Regions from separate parts of the Paenibacillus sp. Y412MC10 genome, predicted to be linked through region 3. Evidence: riboswitches for the same ligand, from Rfam matches in the RefSeq annotation. Region 3 holds a riboswitch; each other region holds the start of a gene.
The links. Region 3 has a riboswitch for thiamine pyrophosphate ahead of tenA (thiaminase II). Riboswitches for the same ligand answer to the same signal wherever they lie in the genome.

Region 1 (7,399 bases), 2.4 Mb from region 3:
GTCGATAGACGTTTTTCTTATGAAGGGGGGAGAGGGGAATGAGCCCAAGAAGACGGGTGCGTGGACGTTTCTTCAGTCGTGGCGGCTGCGGTATTTTCAGAAATCGCTTGCGCCGCATGAAGACAACGAATCCGAATCATCAGGACGTTTGGTTTTAAAGGACCTTGGCCTACATACGGGTGATGTTGAATCCCGTTATCATATACGCATTTCGCTGGAAACACGCAAAAGGGAGCTGACAAGCTCCCTTTTTTTCGATATGTTTTGGAGTCCCCGCAAAGTATTTGGAATAAGCATCGAAGCATAGGCTCCGCTTTGTGGGGCTATTTAGTGGGTGCCTATACGGACAGGGAGTTTGTCTGATTACGTTGTAAAGGGATGCAGCTGCGATAGACTCTGTTGACATTGCAAACATTTGATATATTGGGAATATACATAAAACGCTTAAGAGCAGAGCTCGAAAAAGTAAGGGATTAGGCATTTGGATAAAGGAAGGATGTTGGCATGTGAGAGGAATAACGGCATCGACGGAGCCGGCGGTGATCCGGTGGTAACGGCGGGAGCAGGGAAGGTTGCGCTGGTCACGGGCGCGTCAAGCGGGTTCGGACTGCTGATCAGTCTGGAGCTGGCAAAAGCAGGTTATGACGTGGCCGCGGGTCTTCGCAGACCTGAGGCGGCAGCAGAGCTGTTGGCTCAGGCTGAACAAGCAGATGTTACCGGGCGTATTCACATCTTCCGATTGGATATAAGTGCCGAGGAGCAGGTCAAGGCTGCTGCTTCGGCGCTGGAGCAGAAGTTCGGCCGCTTGGACGTGCTGGTGAACAACGCCGGCGAGGCGGTGGGCGGCATGGTGGAGGAAGTGCCGCTGGGGGGCTGGCGAAAGCAGATGGAGACGAATTTCATCGGGACCGTATCGGTGACGCAGCATATGCTCCCGCTGCTGCGCAAGACCGGACGGTCTAAAATCATTCTCATGAGCAGCATTAGCGGCAGGGTCGGCTTTCCGGGTTATGGTCCCTATGCCGCTTCCAAATTTGCGCTGGAGGGGTTCGGCGAGAGCCTGTCCATGGAGTTGATGCCCTTTGGGATCGACGTCGTGCTGGTCCAGCCCGGTGCCTACGGCACGCCGATCTGGAACAAGAGTTTTGGGGAGCTGGCGGTCAAGGAAGGATCACCCTACAGCGATCTGCTGAAGGGCGTGCTGGACTATTCCGAGCGGACGGCCAAGGAAAGCGGGGATCCGCAGGAGGTAGCCCGTCTTGTGGCAAGCATATCGTCCATGACCAAACCGAGGTTCCGCTATACGCTGCCCCGAGGCACGCGGCTGACCGCGCGGATCAAGGGACTGCTGCCAGATCGGCTGTTTCAGCGGATCATTTACCGGCTGCTGAGCAGGCGGTAATCCTTCATCCGTCGAATGTTTCATGGACTTAGCTTAAAGCGCATGCTTGGAAGCTGAAAGGAATTACCCTTTTCGGGCTGTGGAAGGGTGCAGCAAACCGAGCAGTTCTCCCATCTTCACCTTGGAGCCCGGTTCCAAGTCACCGCGGGGTGTAAACGTGCCGTTCTCCGTCAAGAGCACGACGGTAGAGCCGAATTCAAAGTACGCAAGTTCGTCGCCAATGTCGTATTTCTTCACGCTCTCGTCGGCATAACGGATGCTGCTTACGTTCATGGCTCCGACCTTCACGACCGCAACTTCGCCGAATTCATGGGCAATATAGGTAATGAGGCGCTCGTTGCGGCTGAGCACGTTCCGGATATGGGTCATCGCAAAATCGTTCACGGGGTATACCCGGCCCTTCAAATGCTCGCTTTCCGCTTGAATGCCGGTTACCGGGGAATGTATGCGATGATAGTCGGTGGGGCTTAAATACAATACGAATGCATAACCGTTGATATAATTCTCCATTCTCGGTGACTTGGCGAGCAGCTCGCTCAGGGTATAATCCTGTCCCTTGACGCTGAGGATGGTGCCGGCGTTGACGGCGCACATCGCCGAAATCGTGGCATCGACGGGGCTTACCATGGCATCGGCGGTGTCGTCTATGGCGCGGAGGCCTATTTTTAACCGGCGGGAAAAGAATTCGTTCAGCGAACGGTATTCGTGGATCTCCTTCTCCGCTTCATGCGCCGGGATTTGGTAGATTCGTATAAATGCAGGTATTAGATGACGGCTCAGCCGGCTGTGGGAACAATGCCCCATGATGCGGGACAGCCACTTGCGGGAGGACAGCTCGGTCATCAGACGCAGCAATTGTTTAGCCATGTCATTCTCCTTTGTGCATAGGTGTCGGCAATAAAACGTTGGTGGAAAAGCCAATCACTCTGATATTGACATAGAATGAGCCGGAAATCAATAAATAGCCATTTTTGAAAAAAGGTTCTTGCTAATTGGGGAACGAATGTGTATTTTAAGATTAACATGAAACCGAATAGGGAATACGGGGGCTTGAGTGAATCAGGCTGAGATTGCAGCTGCTATCCGCTGTTGACCGTTAATCTGAACTGGGTAATGCCAGCGTAGAGAATATCCGACCCTGCCTACATAGGGCCTATTTTTCCGTCTGCGCGTTTTTCCAGACGGTTTTTTGTTGTGTTTATACAAAAAAAGCGGTGGAGAGGGGAATGTGTTGTTATGGGAACGTCTGTGCAAGAGAAATTGGGGGTACAGCCTAGAAAAGGGCTGCGATTAAGCGATATTTTGGTGACGGTGCTGGTATCGCTGGTGCTTGGCGTCATTTATCACTTCTGGGGATCGGTTTACAATCTGCTGAAACCGCTGTTCTTCGAAGCGGATGAACTGTTATACGGCATGTGGTTCGCAGCGGCCACGCTCGCTTACCTGCTGATCCGCAAGCCGGGAGTGGCCATCATCGCGGAGGTGGCGGCGGCCCACGTGGAAGTGCTGTTCGGGAGCGGCTGGGGACTGACGCTGCTGCTGTACGGTCTCATTCAAGGGCTGGGCGCGGAATTGGTATTCGCGGCGTTCCGTTACCGGAGCACCTCGGCGTGGACGGTGGCGATTGCCGGGGCCGGCGCGGCGGTCGGCTCGATGGTGATGGACTTCTATTACAGTTATACCGATGATCTTCAGACCTGGATGTTCCTTGCCAAGTATGGCATGCGGATTCTCAGCGGCGCCGTCATTGCCGGCTTGCTCATGCTGCTGCTGGCCAAAGCGTTGGACCGTACGGGCGTCACATCCCTGCTGCGCCCTGCGTCCAAGAAGGATTATGAAGCACTGGATGATCCGCGCCATGTCTAAAACCGCCGCCCGCTTGGTTTCGTCTTCAACCGCCGAGGCGGTTACGGAGCAGGCCGTGCATGTGGAGGGATTGCGCCTGAAGTATCCGGGCGAGGAGCGTTTGATGTTTAAGGACTTGTCCTTCTCGGCTGCCCGCGGGGAAAAGGTGCTGCTGCTCGGTCCGAGCGGCTGCGGCAAATCTACGCTGCTTCAGGTGCTTAGCGGGATGATTCCCCGCGCCACGGAGGTGCCGATGAAATGCGAAGCCCAGCTGGTGCCTCGCTCTTGGGGATATGTATTCCAAGATCCGGATACCCAGTTCTGCATGCCGTACGTGGATGAAGAGCTGGCCTTCGTGCTGGAGAACCTCAGCGTTCCCCGCGACGAGATGAAGGAGCGAATGCAAGCCGTCCTGCATGAGGTTGGGCTTGACCTTCAGGAGCTGCATATGCCGATCGGTCATCTGTCGCAGGGGATGAAGCAGAGGCTTGCGCTGGCTTCGGCCCTTCTGCTGGAGCCGGAGGTGCTGTTCCTCGATGAGCCGTCCGCCCTGCTCGACCCGGAAGGCAGGGAGCAAATCTGGTCAGCGGTGAAGGCCGTATCGGAAGGGCGTACGCTGATTATCGTGGAGCACCGGATTGAAGAAATGGCCCAATACGTGGACCGCGTGGTGCTGTTCACCCCGGATGGCGCCATTCTGGGCGATGGTCCGCCGGCAGCGATATTCGCCGAGTATGCGCGCGAGCTTCAGGCGTATGGCATCTGGTATCCCGGCGTATGGGAGGATTATGCGGAGTCTCGGGTAGGACGGGAGCTGTTTGCTCCGGTAGACGCGCCAGGCGATGAGCTGGGAAGTCTCATACCTGAGGCAGACTCAACGTATGCCCACCTTGGGGAGCCTGTCATTCGGTTAGATGATTTCCGGGGACTGCGATGGGAGAAACCGGTCGTCTCTCTTCCTTCGGCTGAGGTATACCCCGGAGATTTCATTGCGGTGATCGGGCCGAACGGCGCAGGCAAAAGCTCGCTGCTGCTCAGTTTGATGGGGCTCCTGCGCGCCGAAGGGACCTATGTGCTCTGCGGGGAGGAGGTCATCCAGGGCAAGCGCAGGAAAGTGCGGAAGAAGAGAGAGCGGCAGCTGCGCCAAATCGGATTCGTGTTTCAGAATCCGGAGCTTCAGTTTCTGACGGAACGTATCGGCGATGAGGTGATGTACTCGCTGCTGGTGGACCAAATGCCGCCGGATGAAGCGAAGGCACGGGCCGACCGCTGCCTGGAACGCTTTGGGCTGGACGGCATGGATAACAGGCACCCGTACCAGCTGTCGACAGGCCAGAAGCGCCGGCTGAGCGTTGCCACGGCCATGGCAAGGCAGCCGGCCGTCCTGCTCCTGGATGAACCGACCTTCGGACAGGATGCGCGGAACACGTTCGCGATTCTGGAGATGTGCGAACGGCTGCGCCGCTCCGGAACCGCCATTCTCATGGTGACCCATGAAATGGAGATCGCGCAGCGGGCGGCCACGCACATCTGGGAGATTCGGGAAGGGCGGTTGACGTCAAGTTTGCCTTCCCCGCGCTGGTGTAGCGGGACCGAATCCGGACGGGAGACGGGCAAAGCGAATCACGCCGATGCGTTGCGGGATACGCTGGCTGCATCCGGTCATCTCCATACGGGGGTGAACGCATGAATATATGGAATCCTGTGCGGATCACTTGGCTGCACCGGGCGAATCCGGTGGTGAAGCTGGGACTGATCTGTGCGCTGTTTTTTATGACGGTGCTGACCCATGATCTTGATTTTGTCATGTATCAGGCCTTTATCTTTATGATTTGCCTCGTGGTGCTCAGCGGGGTGAAGCCGTGGAAGATGCTGCTGTTTTTCATTCCGTTCCTGCTTGCCTTTATATCGTCAGCCTCTTCCATGATGCTGTTCGGTAAGGGGGAGACGATCTGGTGGGAATGGGGATTGTTCCGGGTATCGGAAGAAAGCTTCTATCGGGGGCTGCATCTGGGCTTTAAGGGGATTGCCTTTGCATCGGAGGGACTGCTGCTCGTGACGACAACGTCCTCGGTGGATCTGTTCTACAGCCTGATGCAGAAGCTGAGGCTGGCGCCGAAGTATGCATACAGCTTCATGGCTTCGATCCGGCTGCTGCCGATGGTCTGGGAGGAATATGTGATCCGCCGCCAGGCCTTGAAGGTACGGGGAGTCCGCCCGATTCGGGGAGTTCGCGGCATGGTGAACCGTGCAGGCATGTATGTGGTGCCGCTCCTGGCGCAAAGCATCCGCCGGGCACACCGGGTGGCTGCGGCGATGGAGGCGAAGCAATTTGACGGGGAACGGGCGAAGGCCCGAACGTATTATTACCCGTCACGATATTCCCGCTACGATCTTCTGGTCGTCGGTTTACTGGCATCCGCCGCCTGCTGCGCTTATATGGCGGCCGGATATTTTCCTTGGTTCGGCATTGGCGACGTGCGGTTTGATTAAACCGTTGTTCTCCGGACAAGAGCCTGCTTACGGCTTGTAAGCAGGCTCTTTTTTTATAGAAAACTCTGGATTTTATGCTGATTGAAGCGTTATAATACTAATGGTACCAATGAAGTATTTTCAGTACCAGAAGGAGGGTTTGGCCACTTGCGCGAGCGAATATTGAATGAAACGATCCGTTTGATTCAGCGGCAGGGGTTTACGTTTACGGTCAGTGATCTGGCCCGCGGCCTTGCGATTAGCAAACGGACGATATATGAGCATTTTTCATCCAAGGAAGAAATCGTTGAGCATATCATTGACGGGATGATTCGTCACATCCAGCAGCGCGAACGCGAAATTGCGGCGGACGAGACGCTTACCGTTCTGGAGAAAATCCATCAGATCCTGATCTGCCTGCCTCAGGAGATGGAGAAGATGGATTTGGGGATGCTGCCGGATCTGAAGCGGTCGCATTATCCGCAGTGGGAGAAGCTGGACACCTTTTTTCGAGAAGAATGGGGCATTGTCACCGAGCTGATGGAGCAGGGTATGGCCGAGGGCAGCATCAAACGGATTCATATGCCGCTGTTCATCGACCTGTACCTCGGATCGCTCCATCAGATTTACGATTCGAGGGCGACGGTGAAGCATCAACTGCCGCTGGGGGAGCTGCTGCAGTCCGTCATGGATATTTTATTGTTCGGCATTGCCGCTGAGAAACGGAAGGGGTCTTGAGATTATGCATTGGGTCTATCTAAGTTTGGCTATTCTGTTCGAGGTGGCGGGCACGCTGAACATGAAGCTGTCGGAAGGATTCAGCAAACCGCTGCCAAGCGTGCTGCTGGTCGTGTTCTATATTTGCAGCTTGAGCTTCCTGACATTGAGCCTGAAGCAGATTGAAATATCCGTGGCTTACGCGATCTGGTCGGGACTCGGCATCATGATCATTACGCTGATCGGTTACATGTTCTTTGCGGAGCAGATCAACGGGCTCAAGGTATTCTCGATCCTGCTGATCATCGCAGGGGTCGTGCTGCTCAATTTATCCGGCAGCGCGCATGCGCAGGAGCAACCGAAGACGCACCAGTCCGGTCATTAAGGACAGTATCATGAAATGATTTTCGCTTAAGGGCCGTAATCGTCACGGCTCTTGTTCTGCTGCAATAATGTACTATGCCCCACTTCGCGTCCGGCTCTATAATGACAAAGGAAATTCCTTTGTTAGGAGCTATCATCATGAACCTGTCTTCGTTTTTTATTTACTGTTTTATCGTGGCTTTCTCACCGGGACCGTCCAATATCGTCATTCTGTCTTCGGTCCAGAACTCCGGCATGAAGAAGACCTTGCGCTACATCGCCGGTGCCTCCATCGCTTTTTTCATATTAATCGCCGCTTCGGTCGTATTAGGCCAGCTGCTGTCCTCCGGCATGCCGATCATTCTGCCGATCATGCGGGTAGCCGGCTGCCTGTTCATGCTGTATCTTGCGTATCAAGTGTATAATATGGACGTATCCAAGTCCGGCGTTAACCAAACGGCTTCTTTTACGTCCGGATTTCTGATGCAGTTTATCAATCCGAAGGTGGTAATGTTCACGCTGACGGTCATTCCCAGCTACGTGATGCCGTATTATACGGCAGGCCCTGTCGTTTCGGCGTTTGTGGTCGCGGTATCGTTA
Region 2 (7,399 bases), 3.6 Mb from region 3:
CAGCGCGAATTTATGGAGGAGACCGGACTTGGTTCAATTAAGGGAAGCATTCGGACGGCCGTCTCTTATACGATCGTGTATCAGTATGAAGCGAATCAGATGGAAGAGCTGCATCATATCGGCATTATTTATGATGTCGAGCTGCTGGATGATCAAGCTAGAATCCAAGCGGACGGTGACGGTCAAGACTCCTTGGGAGCCAAATGGATTCCGATTGACACACTGGGATTGCTGCCGTTAACGCCGTTTGTCGAGATGATGATGGAGCCCGAATTAGAGACGAATCCAGAAGCGGGGATCGAAGAATGACGATGATATATTTTGTGAGACATGCGGAATCCCCATTTATCGAGGGGAAGGAACGGTCTCGTGGATTGTCGGCCCAGGGATCGCTTGCTGCGGAGCGAGTGAAGGAGATGCTGCGGGATGAAGGGATTGACGCGATCCTGTCGAGCCCTTATCAGCGAGCCAAGGACACGGTCCAACCATTGGCGGACGCTTTAGGATTACCGATTGCGGAGCAGGAGGACTTAAGAGAACGGATGGCCGGCGATTTGCAGGGACATTCTTTCCTTGATGCCAAAAAGAAACTGTTCCAGGATTCGGCCTTCTCCTTCCCGGGAGGGGAATCCGGTAAAGCCGCGCAAAGCCGTGCGATCCGGGCCTTCGAGATCATTTTGAATGCATATGGAGGCAAGCGGGTAGCGATCGGGACGCACGGCGATATCATGACACTCATGCTCCAGCATTATGATGAGCGCTTCGATTATCATTTTTGGCTGGGAACCACATTGCCTGATATTTACTGCGCCGAATTTGAGGAAGGGCGGCTTGTGAACCTCGCGCGGTTATGGAGCGAGCATCAAGAGGAAGGATGATAAAAAGGCCAAGAATCTCGATCGATTCTTGGCCTTTAAGTTTAGTTACTATAAATGCGAGTTTATGTAGACTGCCTCGCTGCTTAAAATTTGAAAATATTGATGGTTTTCTGCAGCCGGAAAACGGCGTTATTCATCGCTTCCGCTTCTTCCGCCATCTTCTGGATCGACGAGATGCCTTCGTTCATGGAAGCCGACACTTGCTCCGTTCCGGCAGCGGATTGCTGCGTGATCGCCGATATATTCTGGATCGCGGAAGAAATGCTCTGCGCGCTATCCAGCATGGACTGGCTTTCCTTGGAGAAAGCGGCGATCTGTTCCGAAATATACTGCACGCTGTTTACGATCTCCATAAACACAAGCTCTGCTTCGCGGATCATTTCGGTCTGCTGCCTAACGACCTCCTCATTGATTTTGATGTTTTGGGACGCGTGTTTGATGTCCGATTCGATGCTCCGAACGAGATTGAATACTTCCCGGGTTGAAGACGTGGACTCTTCGGCCAGTTTACGAACCTCCTGGGCGACAACGGCAAAGCCTGCGCCATGCTCGCCAGCTCTGGCCGCTTCGATGGATGCGTTCAGAGACAACAGGTTGGTCTGATCGGCGAGCTCGGAGATCGTCTCCGTAATCTTCGTGATTCCCCTGGCGCTTTGGGCCAGCGCATCGATGGATTCCGAAACCTTGGCCGTCGCCTCAATGTTTCGCTGCATTCCTGCAGACTGCTTGGCCACGGAATCCCTTCCTTGTTCAACCAGTCCCAGCGTTTCGATCGAGCGGGTATTCATTTCCTGGGTCGAATGCGTATAATTGCTGACCTTCTCTTCGATCTCACGGATGGAATGCGTCATTTCGGATACGTCTTCCGAAATTTCGTTGGCGCCGACGGCCAGCTCGTTGGAGGAAAGGGAGACTTGATTCATCACTTGAATAAGCTCCTGGTTTTTGATCGAGATGCTTGAGCTTGACGTCATCACCTGACGGGTGATATCCGAGGTTTCCTGCAATATTTTGCGAAGCTTGTCCACCATGCTGTTGAAGGTTCTGCTCAGATCGTTCATGCCTCCAACCTCCTCCACCTGGAAGGTGAAGTCGCCTTTGGCGATTTTGGCGGAAACGCTGGAGATTTCCGCGAAGGAGTTCGTAAGCGTTTTCTCAATGAGGCGAGACAGAGGAAAAGTAAGCCCGGTTAGTACCACGACGATGACCACGCCAATGATTGCTTTACCCATCAGAATAAACGCAAGCAGCATGGGTACCGCAAACAAAGCGGCAATAAGATAACAGGCTGCGGTGATTTTTTGAGACATAGGGAGTCTGTTGAACCATGCCATAAGAATGAGTCCTCCTCAACAACATAGGATATATTTACCATGATTATAGCATCGACGGGCTAAACTAGATATAACGAATTGACAAAAAGTGTTGAATTAGGTCGAAAGAACTGAGTGTGATGGGAGTGAGGGGAAGCATAGCCATATGCAGATCCCCTCTTGATGCATAGAGATGAAGCCGGATTATTTCACGGCACGAAATAAGGCGGAAGCGAGATAATCCGTATTATCCAGAATCATGCGGTCATGCTTGAACAGCGTTTCCCAGAGCGCAGCATCGAACAGGAGTCCTTTATCGCGCTGCTCAAACGCATCCAGATGACGGGTTTGCTCTTCCTTTAATTGCTCGTTGAAGTGGTTGTACTCCAAAAATTCAGCCTGCTTAAAACCGCAAGACAAAAGGGCCCCCGCCCATTCTTCCCTCATCATCAGATTAGGAATGCCGAAGAATTCGAGCAGCTCCTTAAGCTTCGGCTCCGGCATCGGCTTATCCAGAAGCAGTTCCCTGTCCAGCAGGACGCCTCCGCGATCCAGAACGCGGTAATATTCGGGCAGCGATTTCGAGGTATCCGTAAATACGGTGACGGATTCGGCCATGATCAGATCAAACCGGTTGTCCTCGAAAGGCAATGCGCATACATCCGCCTGCAGGAACTCCACGTCCATACCCATGGCTTCGGCTCTTGCGCGGGCTTTTTTGATCATATTTTCGTTCAGGTCAATGGCGGTCACTTGATAACCCATCTCCGAAAGATGGCAGGCGGTTCTGCCGGTTCCGCACCCTACCTCCAAAATGCGGCTGCCCGGTTGAATGGGATAATTCTTCAGCATTCTGAGGGTCGCCTCGAATCCTCCCGGGTGGGCACTGCCCATGCCTAATCTGGAGAGCATGTGAATGTAATTCATCTCATCTATCCCTTCTTCCTTATCGTCAATGCGGGTAATCGTTTATTTACCATATGATTCAGGTACGTTTGGGGTTTTTGTTGAATTTAATATTTTGAGCCCTTTTTTGTGGCGGATGAGAGAATTACTGGAGGAAACGGCCATGAGACTGGAACCGATGGAGGCAGCGATACGCGTCATGCAACGAAATTATCCCCACTGCTTGCTTGCCGTACTTGGCGGCAGCGCGAGCAGTGGTGAATATAATGAACATTCCGATCTGGACATCATCATCATTGAACGGGACGGATATGACTTCAGCAGGAAGACGATCGAGGCGCATGGCTGGATCGCGGAAATATTCATATTGTCCTTATCCTCCTATCGCGAATATTTCGACGAGGGAGTGCTGGCGGCGAATCCGTCTTTGCAGCGGATGGTCGCCGAAGGTACGGTGCTGCGTTCGTTGCCTGAGGGAGAAGAGGTGCGGGCGGATGCCCGGAATGATTTGAATTACGGCCCCATGCCCTTGTCGTCGAGCGATATTGCCGAATACCGCTACATCCTGACCGAGTTTTTGCTGGACTTGACAAGTCCCCGCAGGGAAGGCGAAAAATGGTTTACTGTACACAAAATAGCGTCGACTCTATGCGAATTCGTGCTGAGGGCAAACCGGGAGTGGACAGGTGAAGGAAAGATGCTGTTCCGTTTGTTCAACCGCTATAGCCCAGCCTTGGGGGATCGACTGGAGGCAGCGCTTCTGGCGATTTATCGGGAGGACGATCCTGCGGACCTTATTACATTGACGGAGGAAGCGCTCAGCCCGTACGGAGGCAGGCTGCTGGTCGGTTATGAGGAATAAATAAGCCCTGCATAAAAAAAGAGGGGGGACATTAGCCGTGACGCTCGCCCGCCATAAGCAATAAGATAATAACGTGATTAACTCACGTCATTCTTTTAAATCCAGGAGGGATCTTCATGAGCGGAGCATACGGCGGCGCATGGGGCAATTCAGTAGGAACTATATTGGTTCTCTTTATCCTGCTCGTAATCATCTTGAGTGCTTGGGTTTAAACACCTTCAAAATTCTTGCCTGCAATTGATAAAGGCCCGGCGCGTGCCGGGCCTTTATCTGTTGGAAAGGACCTTAAGCTTTGGCTTTGGGGGATGGGCTGTGGGCCGAAACCACCGCGGTCATGACCAGATGGCTGCTGTCGGATTGAATCGCATGTTGGAACGCGTCTTCGAGTGATCCGAACACCCGGGACAACGCCCCGTCCAATCGGCTGGCGTAATGAACGCTTTCACCGAATGTGCCCGCTGCCTTCGCACGATCCACTTCTGCGTAAATGACATCCATGTAATTGGCGCTACCCATCGGGTAAAGCGCGAATTGGCAGGCCGTTTCGATATCGGCGTGTTCCCCGATATCGTGGTTTAAGCGGGTCGAATCCTCATTCATATACGCATCGGCATCCGTATCGCCTGGGCAGCCGATAGAATAAGTACCGTTAAACACAGTGTGCACGCCGCTAGCCGCGGCATGAGCGAATACTGCTCTCGTCACATCAAACACATGCTCCGCACGTCCGCGAATACAAGTGCTCACATCATCCGTTTGGATCCAGACCTTTTCCGAATCCACGGAACGAAGCGCCTCCGTGATCACTTCCACGAACCGATCCGTCATGGGAAATACCGAGAACCGGCATCCCACGATCCGGCTCGTTCCGCATACAAGCTCATTCATAATTTTTATTCCTCCCCATTGTATAAGTCCACGCAAAAAAACCGCACCCCATGAAGAAGTGCAGTTATGCCTACGCAAAGAAATAAACATAAATGCTACACTTCCCCACGCTAGTATGATCTAGATCGGGTGATAAGGGTTAACGGCGGTCCGCCGTCTCTCAGCACATGGCACCCCTAGTACAGCCAAACATCAAATATGCAGTTGGTATCAAGCCGGCTCCAAGAACTTCTGAAGATCAGAAGGCGAAAGGCCTGCTTCCTGTGTTATTGTATCGCTTTGCCGGCAGGTTTTCAATGGCAGGGCACCATAAAAAAGCCGCCTATTCCAATCCTCAGGGCTTGGGTAGGCGGCTTAGGCCAGCTATGGCTTACTTGTATACCTTCACGCGATCTTCAAGCGGCGCAAATTCTTTTTCGCCCGGATCTGCAACCGGTTTGCCGAAAGGCATTTGAGCGATCAGCTTCCAGTTTTCCGGAATGTTCCATTCGGACTTCACTTTCTCGTCGATCAACGGGTTGTAATGCTGGAGGGATGCGCCCAGGCCTTCTGCCTCGAGGGACGTCCATACCACGAATTGCAGCATGCCGTTGGATTGGTTCGACCAAACCGGGAAATTGTCGGCATACAGCGCGAACTTTTGCTGCAGGTCGGCAACTACGTTATTGTCCTCGAAGAAGAGAACAGTGCCGTATCCAGCGCGGAATGCGCCCATTTTTTCAGCTGTGGATTTGAAAGCCTCTTCGTCTCCGACAACCTCTTTCAGGATGCCTTCGGTCAGGTTCCACAGTTTGTCATGCTGTTCGCCAAGCAGTACAACGACGCGTGCGCTTTGGGAGTTGAAAGAAGACGGAGTATATTTAACGGCTTCGTTAACAATCTCCTGGATGCGTTCGTCGGAAATGACCGGGTCTTTGCTGATGGCATAATGGGAACGGCGATGCTTAAGTGCTGCTGAAAAATCTTTAGACATTGAAAAAAACCTCCTGATGTAATCATGTTTGCATAAGCCTGATAACAAAGATGTCCTTTAATTCAAGCAAATATGCATGTTGAGTTGAATTGCTGTCGTTGAATTATCATTCCACATTAACTTACGTTTAGTTAGAAATAATAATTATGTTAGCATATTAATATAACTTAGAGGGAATGTCAACGCTTCGAAGGAAAGTTAATTTATATTTTTTATACCCGGTTACTGAGAATTAAATCAGCTTCTACATACTTATGTATTTCGGGAACCGCGAATCCAAGCGGCTCAGCCTCGGTGATATAAAGTTTATCTCTGCGAAACTCCTTATTATGAACAAATCATGAACAAATGATACTTGGATGAACCAATTAAATGATTTTCATTCTCAATTATACTTGTCGACTGAGAATGAGAATGATATAATCCATATCAGAACGCAATTGATAATCAATCTCAATGAGAATGGTTGGGGAATTGCTGACTGCCGGAGTTTCGACAGACATACGCATAGAAGGAAGAGCCATGAAGATTAGATACTTATTCGCAGCCGTTGTGGTACTCTCCATAATCTCGTTATTTATTGGAGTTAAAGATATCTCGCCACTGGAACTGTTCTCGATGACAGAACAACAACAGCATATTATGCTTGTAAGCCGGATTCCACGGCTTGTCAGCCTCATCTTGGCGGGTGTCAGCATGAGTATCTGTGGATTGATCATGCAGCAGCTCAGCCGCAACAAGTTCGTATCGCCGACGACGGCGGGCACCATGGACTCCGCCAGATTGGGGATCTTGGTTGCCATGCTCGTCTTTACGACAAGCGGCCCGCTTATCAAAATGCTCGTGGCATTCGTATTCGCGCTGGCAGGAACCTTTATCTTCATGAAGATACTGGATCGGATCAAGTTCAAGGACGCGATCTTCATCCCGCTGGTAGGGCTTATGTTCGGTAATATCGTCAGCTCGGTCGCGACCTTCTTTGCCTACAAATATGATCTTATACAGAATATGTCGGCTTGGCTGCAGGGCGATTTCTCCATGATCATGAAGGGCCAATATGAAATGCTGTATCTCAGTATCCCGCTTGTGATTCTGGCTTACCTGTTTGCCAACAAGTTTACGGTAGCCGGAATGGGAGAGGAATTCGCAACCAACCTGGGACTTCATTATCGGCGAGTCGTGAACCTGGGATTGGTCATCGTTGCGCTGGTTACGGCTTCCGTTGTGCTGACCGTCGGCGTGATTCCGTTCCTTGGTCTGATCATACCTAATATTGTCAGTCTGTACTTAGGGGACCACTTGAAAAAAAGCCTTTCGCATACCGCGTTGCTGGGGGCCGGGTTCGTACTGTTCTGTGACATCCTTGGCCGGATCATCATTTATCCCTACGAAATTCCGATTAGTCTGACCGTGGGCGTACTCGGAAGCGGTATATTCATTTTCTTACTGATGAGGAGAAAGGCTTATGACTTATAAAGCCAAACTCGGCCTGTTGGCCGCGGCGGCAATCATCCTGGTGGCAGTCTTTCTGTTCATTGATCTTGGCGGCAATTGGGATTACGCCCTTCCAAGACGAATC
Region 3 (7,399 bases):
ATCATGAATACGCCTCGCCGCTTCGTTGCGATCGTTCATCGTGCGGATACGCATCCCCGCCAATACTTCGGCCTCCGGTATATTGGGGGTGACAATCAACGCCAGCGGCAGCAAATCTTCTCTTAAAGCCTGCACCGCTTCGCTTTGCAGCAGCTCCGCCCCGCCCTTGGCGATCATCACGGGATCGACAACGACCTTCCCCCAGCCGAATGCCCGAATCCGGTCAGCAACCAGCCGAATGATCTCGGCGTTGAACAGCATGCCCGTCTTCAATGCATCTACTCCGAGGTCCGAGCCAACCGCTTCAATCTGCTCCGCAGTTGCTTCGGGCGGCAGCGGATATACGCCGTGAACCCCCATGGTATTCTGCACCGTAATCGCGGTAATCGCCGACATGCCGTACACGCCGAGCTCCTGGAAGGTTTTCAGATCGGCCTGAATGCCGGCGCCGCCGCCGCTGTCAGACCCGGCAATCGTCAGGGCACGGGGTATGCGAGCCTCGCTCATCGTGTGCCTCCGGCAGCCGCCGCTCCCGCTTCCAGTACAGCGGCATACCCTTCCAGCGATCCTGGATGAAGCTTCGCCAGCTCGTCCAGGAAAGCGATCTGGAAGCTTCCCGGTCCCAGATCTGCCGTTCGCTCAGCAGCTTTCGCCGCCGCGGCCCCATAGAAGGCCAGACCCGCCGTACCTGCAAGCAGCAGGTTCGCTTCCACCGCGGCAAAGGCACCCAGCACCGAGGTCAGCAGGCAGCCTGCGCCGGTCACCTTCGTAAGCAGCGCATCCCCTCCGGCAATGATGCGCACTTCCGTTCCATCGGTAATCACGTCCTCTTCACCGGTAATGGCCACGATCGTGCCTAACTCGCGCGCAGCCCGCACGGCCAGCTCGGCATGATTGCTGCCTGCGCTATTGCCTGCGTCTACGCCCTTGATCTCGCGGACCTCCCCGATAAGGTGAGCGATTTCAGCCGCATTTCCGCGCACGAGCGAAACCTTCACCTCGCTTAGGATCCGCAGCGCCGACTCCGTCCGAAAACGGGTCGCTCCCGCGCCGACCGGGTCCAGCAGCACCGGCACGCCATGGGCGTTCGCCGATTGTCCCGCGATCATCATCGCATCCACCAGCTCGCGGTTCAGCGTGCCGATGTTCAATACGAGCGCGCCCGCGATAGCGGCCATATCCGCCACTTCCTCCGGCGAGTAAGCCATGACCGGCGACGCGCCCAGCGCGTACAAGCCGTTAGCCGAAAAATTCGTAACCACCACGTTCGTCATATTGTGAACGAGAGGGCTCGTCTGCTGTACCTTCGTTAAAAGCACCGAAACCTCTTTTTCCCATGAATGCATTTATATCAGCCTCTCTTCGCTATAATGGAATTCCATTTATGCTTGTGAACATCGCTCTTTACAGCACGGCAGCCTCCAGCTGCACCGGCCACTCCTCCTGCTTATAAGCCATGTCCCAGAACAGATACTCCAGCTGGCAGCTCAGCATGAAATGCTCCCTCATCCGTTCCCGCTCGGCTGACGTCGCACGCTCCGCCCATGCATCGACACGGCCGCGGAATTTGGCTGTCGCGTCTTCCCCCCGGTTTCCGTAGAAAGAAATCCAGTCGTAAAACGGATGGGAGGCATCCGGCTTCACCTCATTCAGCAGCTTGCGGCCAATCTCCAGATACGTCCATGGGCATGGCAGCAGCACGGCCATAATCTCGCCCAAACTACCCTCATGCGCCACCGTCAGCATATGACGGATGTAATGATGCGCGGACGGAGCCAGCGGATATCCTTGAAGCTCTTCATAGGTCACCCCGGCGGCTGCGCAAAAATTCTGATGTGGGTGCACCTCGCTGTGCAGAATGAATGAAATCTGTTCGTTAAAGGTCGCGATCTCTTCCCGGCTGGTCGATTTGGATATGGCAATTCCGTAAATCCGCATGTAGGCATTCAAATACTCAAAATCCTGCTTCACATAGTGAATCAGCTGCTCCCGCTCCAGATTCCCCTCGGCAATGCCTTTTACGAAAGGATGATCGAAGATTGCTTGAAAAATGCCTCCCGCCTGCTGACGGAGCTCTTGCGTGAAACTCATGTTTGTCCCCACCTCCAACATATTGAAGAGCAGGAAGTCCGTAAGACACGACTTTTCAGACAACGCTAAAAAGCCGCCCCGAAAACTGGAGCGGCTTCGTCAACAAGCCCGGGTGCGCCAAAAAAACGCACCGAGACCTCATATTCGAAGGCTCCACTTTCCTACGCTAGTACGAACTAGATCAGGTTCAAAGGGTCCAAGATACGCTCTTGTCTCAGCCGCCAACGGCTCCCCTAGTGGACTTCCTATTCTTTTGTCTAATACTGTACATAGGTTTGGGGGTGGTGTCAAACGTTAACAGTTTGTGGACGGAACCTCAAGCTCGAACCTTCCTCCGACCGCGTGATTGTGACGATGTACGGTGGCGGCTGTCTTTTCGCAAGATAAAAACGCAGGCTACCCCAAACTCATACCGGAAACACTGACGCTCGGCTGTCATATATGCCCCCGCATAATGAGTGCATAAGCGCAATTCAAATAAATGAAGTTTAAAGGAGCGAGCGTATTTATGACGAACCAACCGAAAGCGGTTAAACCCATTCCGGATGGCTACACCTCCGTGACGCCGTGGATCATCTCAAGAAACTCCGCAGCGCTGATCGATTTCCTCAAACAAGCATTCCGAGCCGAAGAGCTTGCCCGCGTCTATGTTGGCGATGGTGTCATCGGCCATGCCGAGGTCCGAATCGGAGATGCCGTCGTCATGATGTTTGATGCAAAGCCGGAATGGCCGGATAGCCCGGCATACCTCCGTTTGTATGTTGAGGATTGCGATGACGTGTATCGGCAAGCGCTGGCCGCAGGAGCGGTCTCGGTGACGGAGCCAACGACCTTGTTCTTCGGCGATCGGGTGGGACGGGTACGGGACCCGTTCGGCAACTTATGGTGGGTACAGACACGAATGGAGGACCTCACTCCGGTGGAAATGGAACAGCGTGCCCAAGACCCGGAATACATCCAAGCGATGACCTATGTTGCAGGGGCGGAGATCGTGGTGAAGATGTCGTAAAAAGTTACCGTGAAGCGAGCGTTATCACAGGGAGGACATGGGTGGATTCGGTGTCCCAAGGGTATGCATGGATGGCTGCCGACCAAAACAACTTAGAACAGCATAACTTAGAGTAGCTATGGGTTAGAGGTAGAAACCTGGGGGACACAAAGTAGTATATAGTAGGTGCTATTACTGGTCTTGGTGCTACTACTGGTCTTGTGCGACTACTGGTCTTGGGGCGACCGCTCGAGGACAAACGGACTGAGGATACGTTATTTAGCTGAAAAGACGTAATTTTTGATGGCTAACGGACACCAGATACGTTACTTGTAGAGTATGATGGCAAAAGGACAGTTTATTGCGGTAATAAGGGATCCTGTGTCCGTTAGATCTAAAAATCGAGGGCGAATCAGGAGATTAAGGGAACTGGTGTCCGTTAACGAGTGCCTTGGTGACTGGCTGGTATTGATGCTATTACTGGTCTTGTGCGACTACTGGTCTTGGGGCGACTACGGTATTGATGCTACTTCTGATCTTGGTGCTACTTCTGATCTTGATGCTATTATTCGTCTTAGTGTGACTACTGGTATTGATGCTACTACTGGTCTTGTGCGACTACTGGTCTTGGGGCGACCGCTCAAGGACAAGCGGACTGAGGATACGTTATTTAGCTGAATAGGCGTAATTTTTGATGGCTAACGGACACCAGATACGTTAATCATAGAATCTGATCGCAAATAGGCTCCTTATTGAGGTAATAGGGGATCCTGTGTCCGTTAGATCTGAGAATCGGGGATTAATCAGGGAAATAAGGGAAATAAGGGAACTGGTGTCCGTTAACAGGTCATGGTTAGCGGCATGATGCCCGGAGTTGGTTAAGCTGTACTGGCGAGCAATGTGACATGCAGCTGCATACCGGCGGTACTTCGATGTTGCGGTTCTGGCGACGTTGCGATGCCGGCGACGCGCGATGCTGCCGACGCGCGATGCTGCCGACGCGCGATGCTGCCGACGCGCGATGTTAAAAAAGGAGGCACCCTCGCAAGATCTCAGATCTTGCGAGGGTGCCTCCTTTATCCACTTGTTCCTAGCATCTTCCGCTATACGATGATACTAGCCTTCAGCATCCGTCTTCATTCCTTACTGAATGCCGTAAAACTCCTGCAGCTGGTCGATCATCAGGTTGGCCGCCAGGATGCCGCCCGCCGTATTCCAGATCGCGTCATCCACTTTGTGGGCTTGACCGTTCTTCACAACGTTCAGGTTCTTCCACAGCGGATCGTTGATCCATTCCTGCTCGGTCTGGTTGGCGCCGCCGTCCCCTGTCTCATAAGTGAAGTAGAACAGTCTGTCGGCTTCCACCTCAGGCAGACGTTCCTTCGTGATCTCGTCCACGAAATCGTCCTTGGCGTTCTTGGTCATGTCGTTGCGGGCGATGCCGATTTTATCGAAAATAACGCCCGAGAACGTATTGGTGTGGTACACCCGGGTCTTGCCTGCCATGAAACGAACAACGGAGACGGTTTCGTCAAGCTTGCTGCCGGCCTTCTCTTTAAACTCCTGGATCCGCTTGTCGTAGGCAGCCAAAAGTTCTTCGCCTTCCGACACTTTGTTCAGCGCCTTGGCATACAATTCAAAATTGTTCTGCCACTCGCCGCGAAGATCCTCGGCAAAAACAGTCGGCGCGATCGCCTTCAATTGCTCGTATACTTTCTCCTGACGCATCTTGTTGCCGATGATTAGGTCAGGCTGCAGACCGGCGATCAGCTCGATGTTCGGCTGGCTCTCTTCCCCGACAACGGTAACGCCTTCCATCTGGTCTTTAATATGCGGATACCATGGATCGCCCGTCCAGGATCTAACGGCACCTACTGGCTTCACGCCCAAGGCCAGAAGCGCCTCGGTTCCTTCGTTCGTGAGGACGACGACCTTTTGAGGCGTTCCTTTGATCGTTTCCGTCCCCATGGCATGCGTAACTTCATACGATTCGCCGCCGGCAGCAGCGCCGCTGTTGCCCTCTGCTGTATTCGTCGTGTCGCCGCCCGCGTTGCTTGTCCCTTCTTGCGCCGGGCTTGCTCCGCACCCCGCAAGAATCACGATCATGATCAGAGCCAGCAAGCTAAACTTGAGGCCTCTTGTCCGTTTCTTAGCCATTCCTGTTCCCATTCCTATCTAAATCCCCCTTGTGTCATATCGCTCTATTTGAAAACCATTATCAATCACTGATTCAAAACTATAAAGGGTTTCGTGAAAAATATCAATATATTTGTGAGAATGATTATCAATCTCATTGACAGATAACGTCCCTTCACCTAAAATTCATATGAACTTAATTATTCATGGACTTAAGAAAGTGAGCATATATGCGCGTATTCGGACTATTGATATCGCTATTGGCGCTGGCCGCTGCCGTCATGGGCAGCATCGCATTCGGAGTAACGAACATCCCTCTTCATCAGATATGGGAATCGTTCACTCACTTTAACGGAAGCAACGAACATCTGATCATTCTCACGGCAAGGCTTCCTCGAGCGCTCATTGCCGTTGCCGTGGGGGCATGCCTTGCGGTTGCGGGTGCGCTCATGCAGGTCATCACGCGCAATCCGATTGCATCGCCGAGCACGCTGGGCGTGAACTCCGGCGCGGCTTTCTTCATTATTCTGGCATCGGGCTGGCTGGGCATTGGCGGACTCCAGTCCCTTACCTGGGTCGCGTTAATCGGAGCTGCCGTCAGCGGCGGTATCGTATTCTTCCTCGGCAGCATCGGCAGGGACGGCATGACGCCGGTCAAAATCACCTTGGCAGGAGCTTCCATGGCCGCTTTCTTCCACTCCCTGACCCAAGGATTAATGCTCTCCGACGGCAAAATGTTTGATCAGGTGCTGGTATGGCTGGTCGGTTCGGTAGCCGGACGCGATTTGAACCAGCTAACCGCCGTATGGCCGTACATGGCCGTTGGCATGCTGGCTGCGCTGCTGCTGGGACGGCATCTGAACGCCCTCTCCATGGGAGACGACATCGCCCAGAGCCTCGGGCAAAAAACCGCACTCATCAAGCTGTTAGCTGCTGCAGCCGTCATCCTGCTGGCCGGCGGCTCCGTAGCGGCGGCGGGACCCATCGCATTCGTAGGGATCATCATCCCTCATATCGTTCGGTATTTAATAGGAAATGATTATCGGTGGATACTACCTTACAGTGCGGTGTTTGGCGCACTCCTGCTGGTGACGGCCGATCTCGGCTCCAGATACATTGCCATGCCGAAGGAAGTCCCTGTCGGCGTGATGACTGCAATCATCGGGGTGCCGTTCTTCGTGTACATAGCCAGGAAAGGAAGGCGAGCACAATGAGTAAACACCGCATATTCCGTTCCCGGAACGCCAAAGTCTCGTTTATGCTGGAGCGAAGAACCCTATGGGTGTGTCTGATCCTATCTGTGCTTTGCATTGCCACCATGATTATCAGCACGGGAACCGGCAGCCAGTTTGTTTCGCCGCTGCATGTCGTCAAAGCGTTATTCGGTGACGCTCCCCCGATGGAGCAGGTCATCGTCATGCAGCTAAGGCTGCCCCGTATTATCATTGCTGTGCTGATCGGCGCGGCGCTCGCGGTGGCGGGGGCTATTCTGCAAGGCGTCATCCGCAACCCGCTTGCTTCTCCGGATGTCATCGGCATTACGGAGGGAGCATCGCTGGGAGCGGTTCTCTTCATCTTCATATTTACGGGCGCCGTATCCATCCATTGGATGCCGCTCTTCGCCATTCTCGGCGCTTTTTTCATTACCGGACTGCTGTATGTGCTTGCCTGGAAAAATGGCGTATCGCCACTGCGACTCGTCTTGATCGGAATCGGGGTATCGGCCGCGATCAAATCGATCTCCTATATGCTGATCATCTCCGGACCGCTGCAGCTGGCGGACCGTTCGCTTACCTTCATGGCGGGCAGCATTTACGGCATGTCCTGGGATAAAGACGTAATGACCTTGCTTCCTTGGGTCGCCGTTCTTCTTCCGCTAACCTGGCTGCAAGCCAGAAATGTGAATATCCAGGCCCTGGGAGACGACGTGGCCAGCAGCACGGGCGCGCAGGTTCAGAAGCAAAGGCTGATTCTGATCGGACTCAGCGTTGCTCTGGCCGGGGCGGCCATCTCGATCGGCGGCGCCATTGCTTTTATCGGATTAATGGCACCGCATATGGCCCGCAGGCTCGTGGGGCCCAACTTCGGAAGCGTGCTTCCGGTCAGCGCGCTGATCGGTGCGATTCTGCTGCTTGTCGCGGACCTGGTGGCACGGACGGCCTTTCTGCCGCGCGACGTGCCGGC
Region 4 (7,399 bases), 620 kb from region 3:
AAGTCATGAAAACGAAGGAAGGCATTAGGTTTGATATCGAGCAGGAAAGAAACAAGCTTCATAAAATGAAGCAGCGGTATCGTGATTTTAACCATCCTAAAGTCCTCAGGCAATCGATCGTGCTCGATGAACTGATTAACCAATATAACCGGTTCCTTAAAGAAAACAAACCGATTGCGTAAACAACCGGCTTGAATGGAACGGGAATTCTTTTTTTTATAGATCGTAAAGTCTAACCGCATTCTCGTAAAAAATCCTGCGAGCCTCGGAAACGGTCAGCCCGCGAAGCTCGGCCCATGCCGCCGCTGCGGAAGCCGTCATCTTGGGATGGGTCATCTGTCCGGTGAACGGGCCATCGAACGGCCAAGGGCCGTCGGTTTCGGTCATGACAAGATGCTCCGGATACATACGGGCAATATCGCGAATTTCATCCTCATAAAGAATGTCGGGCGTGAAGGAGATATAACAGCCTTTATCGGCCATCCGCTGCAAGGTGTCACGGGAGCCCTTGAACCAATGGAAATGGGCGCGGGTGACGCCATATTTGTCGAGCAAATCACATGCGGTATCCGCATCTTCATATACAGCGTGCAGTATAACCGGTTTATGATGCCGCTTCGCAAATGCTATAAATTGCTCAAGCAGGCATTCGTAAGGGCGGTTATCCCACGGCCGGCCCTCCGTTTCGGCTTCCAGTCTGGCATAATAGGGCAGGCCGACCTCTCCGACGGCAATCATGTCGTCGACATGATTAGCCATCCAATCCAGCAGCTCCTTGGTTTCTTCAGGGGAAGGGACGGGCTGTTCCGGATGATAACCAAATGCCGGCCGCACCAACGGTCCGTACTCCCTGGCCAGCTCCAGGTTTCGCTTGCTGGAAGCCAGGTTCATGGAAACGGAGATGATGGTCTTAACTTCGCTTTTGCGGATATCCGCAAGAATCGTTTGCTGATCGGAGAAGGCATAAGAATCCAGATGAATATGGGTGTCCAGCAGAGGGAGATTCGTTTCCGTCTGCGTGAATGATTTCATCGTTATATCACCTCGCTTGTTCGCCTCCAAGGAGCGCTCTTGAATGATGGATACTGGAGCTTAGGCAATTGTATCCTGCCTATGCGGCTCAACGCTTGTGCTGTTCTTCGCGCATGATGGCGGAGATTTCGGTTTTTAGCGCGATAAAGGACGGGTCGTTCAGGGTGTCTTCCCTGCGCGGACGGGGAAAAGGGACCTCCACCCGTTTCAGGATCGTGCCGGGCCGCGCCGACAGGATATAGATGCTGTCCGAGAGCAGCAGCGCTTCCTCGATATGATGGGTAATCATCAGCACCGAACGGCGCGTATCCTCCCAGATATCGAGCAGCCAGCGCTGCATATCGCTGCGTGTCAGCGCGTCGAGCGCGCTGAACGGTTCGTCCAGGCACATAACTTCCTGCGGACTCATCAGCGCGCGCAGAAAGGCGGCCCGCTGCTGCATCCCCCCTGAAAGGGTATGCGGATACGCCTTCTCGAAGCCGGCAAGTCCGGCCCGTTCCATCCAGCTGCGGGCATTTTCCCTGGCGGTGGTTTTCGAGGTGCCTCTCAGCTCCTCGGGAAGGAGCACGTTGTCCTCCACCGTACGCCAAGGGAAGAGGGCCGGCTGTTGAGGCATATAGGCGATGCGGCCTTTCTCTCCGGTCACGTCTTGACCGTCCATGAGTACGGAGCCTGCATCCGGAGCCGTTAACCCCCCGATGATATGGAAGAGCGTGCTCTTTCCGCTGCCTGAAGGACCGATCAAGGAGACGAATTCCCCGGGCTGCACCTGAAGCGAAAGGCCATCCAGCACGTGCACTTCGCTGCGCCGTTCGCGGAAGGTGATATGAAGGCTGCGAACCTCAAGGGCAGGCGCTGGCGGGACCGCGGTAGATGACTGGCGCTGCCCGTCATGATCCGGCAGGGATACTTGATGTGTCATGTCGCTAAACAGCCTCCTTTTATATAGGTTGGAAAATGTCTGTTCACCGTGGTTTTAACCTTTTCGATTCCAGCGGATCAGGCGCTTCTCCAGCAGGGTGATCAGCAGCACCATCAGCAGGCTGAGCAGGACGATGATCAGAATGGCAACAAACACCCGGTCCGTGCGGTAGCCGGATTTTTGCAGCATCATATAGTAGCCGATGCCCCGGTCCGAGCCGATCCATTCCCCGATCACGGCCCCCATGACCGAATAGGTGGCCGCGATGCGGATCCCTGAGAAGATGGAGGGGAGCGCATGCGGCAGCTCCAGCTTGGTGAAGATCTGCCATGAAGTGGCTCCCGCCATCTGCATGTAATTCATCATGGTGCGGTCGGTACGCGCCAGTCCGTCCAGGGCGGCAACGGCTACGGGGAAGAAGCAGACCAGGGTAATCACGATAACCTTGGGCAGCATGCCGAAGCCGAACCAAATCATGAGGAGCGGGGCGAGAGCGATCGTCGGCACGTTCTGGCTAAGAATAAGAAGCGGATAAAGGGCGGTTTTGAGAAAAGGCACCAGATGCAGGGCCAACGAGATGACAAGGCCGATCGCCGTACCGATCATAAATCCGACCAGGGTTAATTGCAGCGTGGCCAGCGTATGCTGAAAAAGGCCGGAGGCGCCGGTGGCGCCGGTGGCGGCTTCATGCCCGATGGCCGTCGGCGCTGGCAAAATATACGGCTCTATATCGAATACCGATACCGCGGCCTGCCATACCGTCAAAAAGAAAAGGACCGCCGCAGCGGGCGGCCAAACGGAGCTCCACCAGCCTTTTCTCATGGACGGTATTTCTCAGTCAGCTTATCCATGCTGATGCCGCCCGGATGGTGCACGATTTTGACCTGGGATATGACGCTGGGACTTCCCGCTTTCACCAGCGCCTCATGCATGCGCTCAACGATCATCAGCAGCTCGGAAAGCTCTCCTTCCAAGGTGGTTTCGAGCGCATGGACCTCGTATTTCACGCCCGACTCTTGAATGACCCGAATCGCTTCATCCACATAAGGAATGCTGTCGCCTCCATCCGGCGTTCTGGGTATCACTTGTATGCTCAAGAGGGTGTTTGCCATCTAAACTCATCCTTTCATGCAAGCTATATTGTAATGGAAGAGAGCCAGCCTGCCGGACAGGCGTCTCTCTTCCTAATTAAATGCATCCTATGGTTTCTCCGGTAAAAATTCATTGGTGAAGGCGCTGTCCGCATCAAGCTCCTTCTCGAGCAGCTTGCGTTCAAACATCCAGTCTGCATACCCCGACCATACTTCGGCTTTCTGCTCGCCCCAGCGGGCAGCATCATCCTGATAGCGGGGACTCAGCCATTTCTGGCTGGCAAGAACCAGCTCGGCATCCAGTTCGGGAACGGCCTTCGTCAGCAGGGCAGCCGCATCCTCAGGATGTTGAATCGCATAGTCGTATCCTTTTGAGGTCGCCCGCATGAATGCTTTGACAAGCTCCGGGTCCTCCTGGATCAGCTTCTCGTTCGTTACGATCACCGGCGTGTAATAGTCAAGCTGCTCGGAGTAGTCCTTCACATAGATCATGTCAAGCGGCTCGTTCCGGAGCTCGGCTTCGATACCGGTCCAGGCATAGAAGATCCAGGCAAAATCAATATCGCGTTTGACGGCCGTAAAATAATCGGCATCGCCCATGTTAACCATATTTACTTTGCTGACATCGGCACCGTCGATCTCCATGATGGATTTCATGACGGCTTCCTCAACAGGCGAGCCCCAGCCGCCGTAGGATTTCCCTTCAAAATCGCCAGCCTTGACGATCCCCTTGTCCTTGGGGGCGGCAAAGCCGGATGTATTATGCTGAATAATCGCCGCAATGGAGACAAGCGGCAGGCCTTGGGTTCTGGCAAGCGTGACGCCTTCCTGGTAGCTGATGCCAAACGGCACCTTGCCGGATGCGACCAGCGTATCCGTTCCGCCCGCCCCCGGCTGGACGATCTGGACGTTAAGCCCTTCTTCCTCATAATACCCGAGCTCCTTGGCTGCATACAGTCCGGTGTGGTTTGTGTTGGCCGACCAATCGAGCATCAGCTGTACGTCGCGGAGCTTTTCGGCTGCCTGGCCGTCTGCGCCTTCGGTACCTGTATTTTCGTTCTGTCCGCCTGTACCGCATCCCGCCGCAACCATCAGCAGGGCGCAAGCGAGAAGCAGTGCCATCCATTTTCCCTTCTTCATCGTGTCTTCTCTCCTTTGAATTCTCTTTCTCTTTCTATGACCTCGTTAACTCCACAAAAAAAGCGCCCTGAATGATATCAGGACGCATGACGGCGTAAGTGTATACCACGGCAAATCATAGCTGCCGCAAACATGGACTTCCTACGCTGGCATTACCCAGATCAGGTGTAAGGGTCAGTATCATCGGATACACTCTCAGCCGGCCAAATTCCAGCTCCCCCGGGATTTATGAAGTTTCGGACGTTACATCCGTTATTATAGTCCTAACGCAAAGACCTGTCTAGTTCGGAAGGGATGCGAACGAGGCAGGTCTTCGTATTGGACATGGCTTGTGCGGTTGGAAGAATGAACCCCGTTAACCATTCACGGGATGAAGCATTTTGAAAGGAACCTGTTCGCCAGCGGTTAGCGCTGGAAGAACTCAATCCATTCTCCTTCGGGACCGTGGACGAAGAAATAGCGGTACCCGTTCGGAAGCGTTACGATTTCTTCGTCAAGATGAGGTACGGCCAGTCCCTGTACGCGCACATATTCCGCTTCGATGTTATCGGTGCTGACGGCGAAATGATGGACGGTGCCTTCTGCGGGAAGCGTGTCGCTGTAACCCTGGATAAGCTCGACTTCCGTTTCGTCGCTGCCGTTAAATCCGAGGAATGCCAGCTGGATGACGCCATTGGTATGGGTAAGGCGATCTTTCAGTTCAAGTCCGACGACGGTTGTGTAAAAAGCAATCGTGGCTTCAAGGTCCCGGACGACAATGCCGACATGATCCAATCGTTTCTGTGACAAGGCTAAACACCCTTTCCGATTCATATGAGATATGACTGAAATATTATCATATAATTCCTATACGTCAAGTGGGTCTTGAGGACGGAAAGCTTTTGGAGGGCGATGGTTTAATAGAGTAGAATCGATGGTCTTTCTTTCATTTCCTCATCTTTACTTTTAGGTGGGTAAAAAGTATCATGAGAACTATAACTATTAATTCAAAAGACCTAACAAACAAGCATTGAAGAAAGCTTGCCTTTTGGCCGAGGAGGAATGCTTATGAGTCCAACTCCAGCAGATCATCTGTGGATTCGACTCGCCATCATATATGCATTCATTCAGATAATGACCGTTCTGTGGATGCCTGATGCTTTATTGCTTCAGCGTGTTCTAGTCATTATGGCTTCCGCTGCCGCTTCCGTCTATTTACTACGGATCAGTCGGCATTACGAGCCGCATCTTCGAAGGTTTTGGCTTATCGTAAGTGCCGGGCTGATGGCGGATGCCTCGGCTCGAATCATCGATGCTTGTTATTTTTGGCTGGGGAAAGAGAGCGCTTCCCGGACAATTTTGACTCAATTATTCTGGGGATTCGAAATCATCCTGTTTGCAGGTTCCCTCATTTATTTGTTCCGGCACGTACAAGGTTCGTTTCGGGGAGTGCGGTTTATGCTGGATATCGTGATCGTTGGCATAACGGTCATGACGGTAGGCTGGGAATATTTCATCAAGCCCGAGCTTAACGGTTTGGCGAATGAAGCCTTGTGGGGAAAGCTGTGGGTTGACATGCTGTACCCGCTGTGCGCAACGGTGCTTATTTTCTTCACCCTGGTGTTGTATTTTAACACAGGGCAGCTAAGGAAACGGGCAGTCTTCCTGATATGCCTTGGCGGGAGCATGTACATTGCCGCCGATGTTCTGCATATGTATCTCGTCGATTATAAGGGTGTTGAAGTTCGTTCATACCTGTACCCACTGTATACGTTATCGGTATTCATCATTGGTTTGGCAGGAGGGCGGTCAGCTCCCGATGCCCGAAATCAATCGTTGGATGAGAGGGAGCCCCGTTCGTTCGGAAATCTGATCGTAAGATATCTGCTTCCTTACAGCGTGCTTGGCGGGATGTTTGCCCTTATGGTGCAGCGGTTCGGAGGATGGAACGGGCTTTTTACCGGCTTATCCCTCTGCGTCATCCTGATTCTGATCAGGCAGATCCTGATCCAGTTCGAGAATGACCGCTTGTTTGACCGGCTGCATCAAAGCTTGATGCAGAGCGAGACCTTGGCGCATCGCGACGATCTTACGGGACTCTATAACCGCCGCTACTTTAACGCGAGGCTGTCGAGCTCGCTGCAGGAGGCGGACCGTGCGGGTTCCCGCGTAGGGCTGCTATATATGGATATGAACCGTTTTAAACGAGTGAATGACCGCTACGGCCATCGTGCCGGCGATTTGCTGATTCGTAAGGTCGCGACCCGTCTTCAAACCCTTGAATCCAAAGGCGTTCTGGTTTCCCGTTTAGGAGGGGACGAATTTACGGTAGTGATTCATCCGGCCGGCGAGGATCAGGAACTGATCTGGATGGCGGAAGAGATCTGGACGATGCTGAGCGAGCCGTATGAGCTGGAAGGGCATGAGGTCCGAACCACGCCGAGCATCGGCATCGCGGTCTATCCGGATCATGCCAGGAACGACCAAGAGCTGATCGGTCGCGCGGATGCAGCGATGTATGCGGCGAAAGAGCGAAACGCCCGCTGGCATTTCGATGTGGAACGAACGATGCTGCTGCAGCTGTTGGATCAAAAAGTCGAATAGACAAAAGACTCTGGTATCGACAATGTGTTGTTAAGAGCAATATAAGTCGATTATTGTAGAATTTAGCGCAATCATTGCACGAATCTTGCGCATTTCTCGCAAAATAGGTCATAACTTCGATATAAAATCCATAAAATGCAAAGAAATCATATTCAAAATGCCGATAAGAAGCATAGTGAGAGCTAGCTTGCCAAGGAGGACGAACATGATTTGCGACAATTGCAGCACCTTTGAACCGATTGAGGACCAGGGGACCATTCATATGAAGCCTGCAAGTGGTGAGCTTATTCAATTGCTGGCAGTGAACGGCTACGCGGTACAAGAGAACAATGAGGGTTGTGCTGTGAACTACAAGGTACGAGCGGACCTGATCTCCATCATCGAGTGTCTGCAACCCCTTCCGCTGAAGATTCGTCAAGAGCTGTCCTTCTGTGTTACCCGTGGAGGAGCTCCGCAAATCCGGCATTCGTGGATCCCTATGCAGAAGTTCGAACTGCAGATGGAGCATTATGATATGGTGAATGTCATTTTACATAAGCAGTTTACGAGCTACATGCAGCCCATCGTGGATCCAAACGAGCAGATCGTGGCCTATGAATTTCTCCTTCGACCGGTAGAGTGGGGACTCCGG

Region 1: linked by a shared signal. The riboswitch ahead of GYMC10_RS26720 (ECF transporter S component) and the one ahead of tenA (thiaminase II) in region 3 are both predicted to bind thiamine pyrophosphate.
Region 2: linked by a shared signal. The riboswitch ahead of GYMC10_RS21270 (YkoF family thiamine/hydroxymethylpyrimidine-binding protein) and the one ahead of tenA (thiaminase II) in region 3 are both predicted to bind thiamine pyrophosphate.
Region 4: linked by a shared signal. The riboswitch ahead of GYMC10_RS03070 (ABC transporter substrate-binding protein) and the one ahead of tenA (thiaminase II) in region 3 are both predicted to bind thiamine pyrophosphate.

What each region holds. Positions count from the first base shown of each region.
Region 1 is NC_013406.1:6,078,477-6,085,875, reverse strand. It holds gene GYMC10_RS26730 (oxidoreductase) at 497-1,402, shown strand; gene asd (archaetidylserine decarboxylase) at 1,466-2,269, opposite strand; TPP riboswitch at 2,435-2,547, shown strand; gene GYMC10_RS26720 (ECF transporter S component) at 2,639-3,268, shown strand; gene GYMC10_RS26715 (ABC transporter ATP-binding protein) at 3,261-4,937, shown strand; gene GYMC10_RS26710 (energy-coupling factor transporter transmembrane component T family protein) at 4,934-5,740, shown strand; gene GYMC10_RS26705 (TetR/AcrR family transcriptional regulator) at 5,888-6,457, shown strand; gene GYMC10_RS26700 (DMT family transporter) at 6,462-6,821, shown strand; gene GYMC10_RS26695 (LysE family translocator) at 6,959-7,399, shown strand, end outside.
Region 2 is NC_013406.1:4,894,441-4,901,839, reverse strand. It holds gene GYMC10_RS21295 (NUDIX hydrolase) at 1-309, shown strand, start outside; gene GYMC10_RS21290 (histidine phosphatase family protein) at 306-878, shown strand; gene GYMC10_RS21285 (methyl-accepting chemotaxis protein) at 962-2,212, opposite strand; gene GYMC10_RS21280 (class I SAM-dependent methyltransferase) at 2,396-3,118, opposite strand; gene GYMC10_RS21275 (nucleotidyltransferase domain-containing protein) at 3,261-3,959, shown strand; gene GYMC10_RS31985 (hypothetical protein) at 4,076-4,171, shown strand; gene GYMC10_RS21270 (YkoF family thiamine/hydroxymethylpyrimidine-binding protein) at 4,245-4,847, opposite strand; TPP riboswitch at 4,933-5,035, opposite strand; gene GYMC10_RS21265 (nitroreductase family protein) at 5,218-5,820, opposite strand; gene GYMC10_RS21260 (ABC transporter permease) at 6,343-7,296, shown strand; gene GYMC10_RS21255 (iron chelate uptake ABC transporter family permease subunit) at 7,286-7,399, shown strand, end outside.
Region 3 is NC_013406.1:1,337,045-1,344,443, reverse strand. It holds gene thiD (bifunctional hydroxymethylpyrimidine kinase/phosphomethylpyrimidine kinase) at 1-507, opposite strand, end outside; gene thiM (hydroxyethylthiazole kinase) at 504-1,346, opposite strand; gene tenA (thiaminase II) at 1,405-2,091, opposite strand; TPP riboswitch at 2,233-2,336, opposite strand; gene GYMC10_RS05660 (VOC family protein) at 2,600-3,100, shown strand; gene GYMC10_RS05650 (ABC transporter substrate-binding protein) at 4,223-5,248, opposite strand; gene GYMC10_RS05645 (FecCD family ABC transporter permease) at 5,446-6,429, shown strand; gene GYMC10_RS05640 (FecCD family ABC transporter permease) at 6,426-7,399, shown strand, end outside.
Region 4 is NC_013406.1:719,209-726,607, forward strand. It holds gene GYMC10_RS03045 (aspartyl-phosphate phosphatase Spo0E family protein) at 6-182, shown strand; gene GYMC10_RS03050 (TatD family hydrolase) at 217-1,032, opposite strand; gene GYMC10_RS03055 (ABC transporter ATP-binding protein) at 1,121-1,954, opposite strand; gene GYMC10_RS03060 (ABC transporter permease) at 2,009-2,776, opposite strand; gene GYMC10_RS03065 (MTH1187 family thiamine-binding protein) at 2,773-3,066, opposite strand; gene GYMC10_RS03070 (ABC transporter substrate-binding protein) at 3,154-4,185, opposite strand; TPP riboswitch at 4,307-4,416, opposite strand; gene GYMC10_RS03075 (VOC family protein) at 4,591-4,974, opposite strand; gene GYMC10_RS03080 (GGDEF domain-containing protein) at 5,233-6,768, shown strand; gene GYMC10_RS03085 (EAL domain-containing protein) at 6,974-7,399, shown strand, end outside.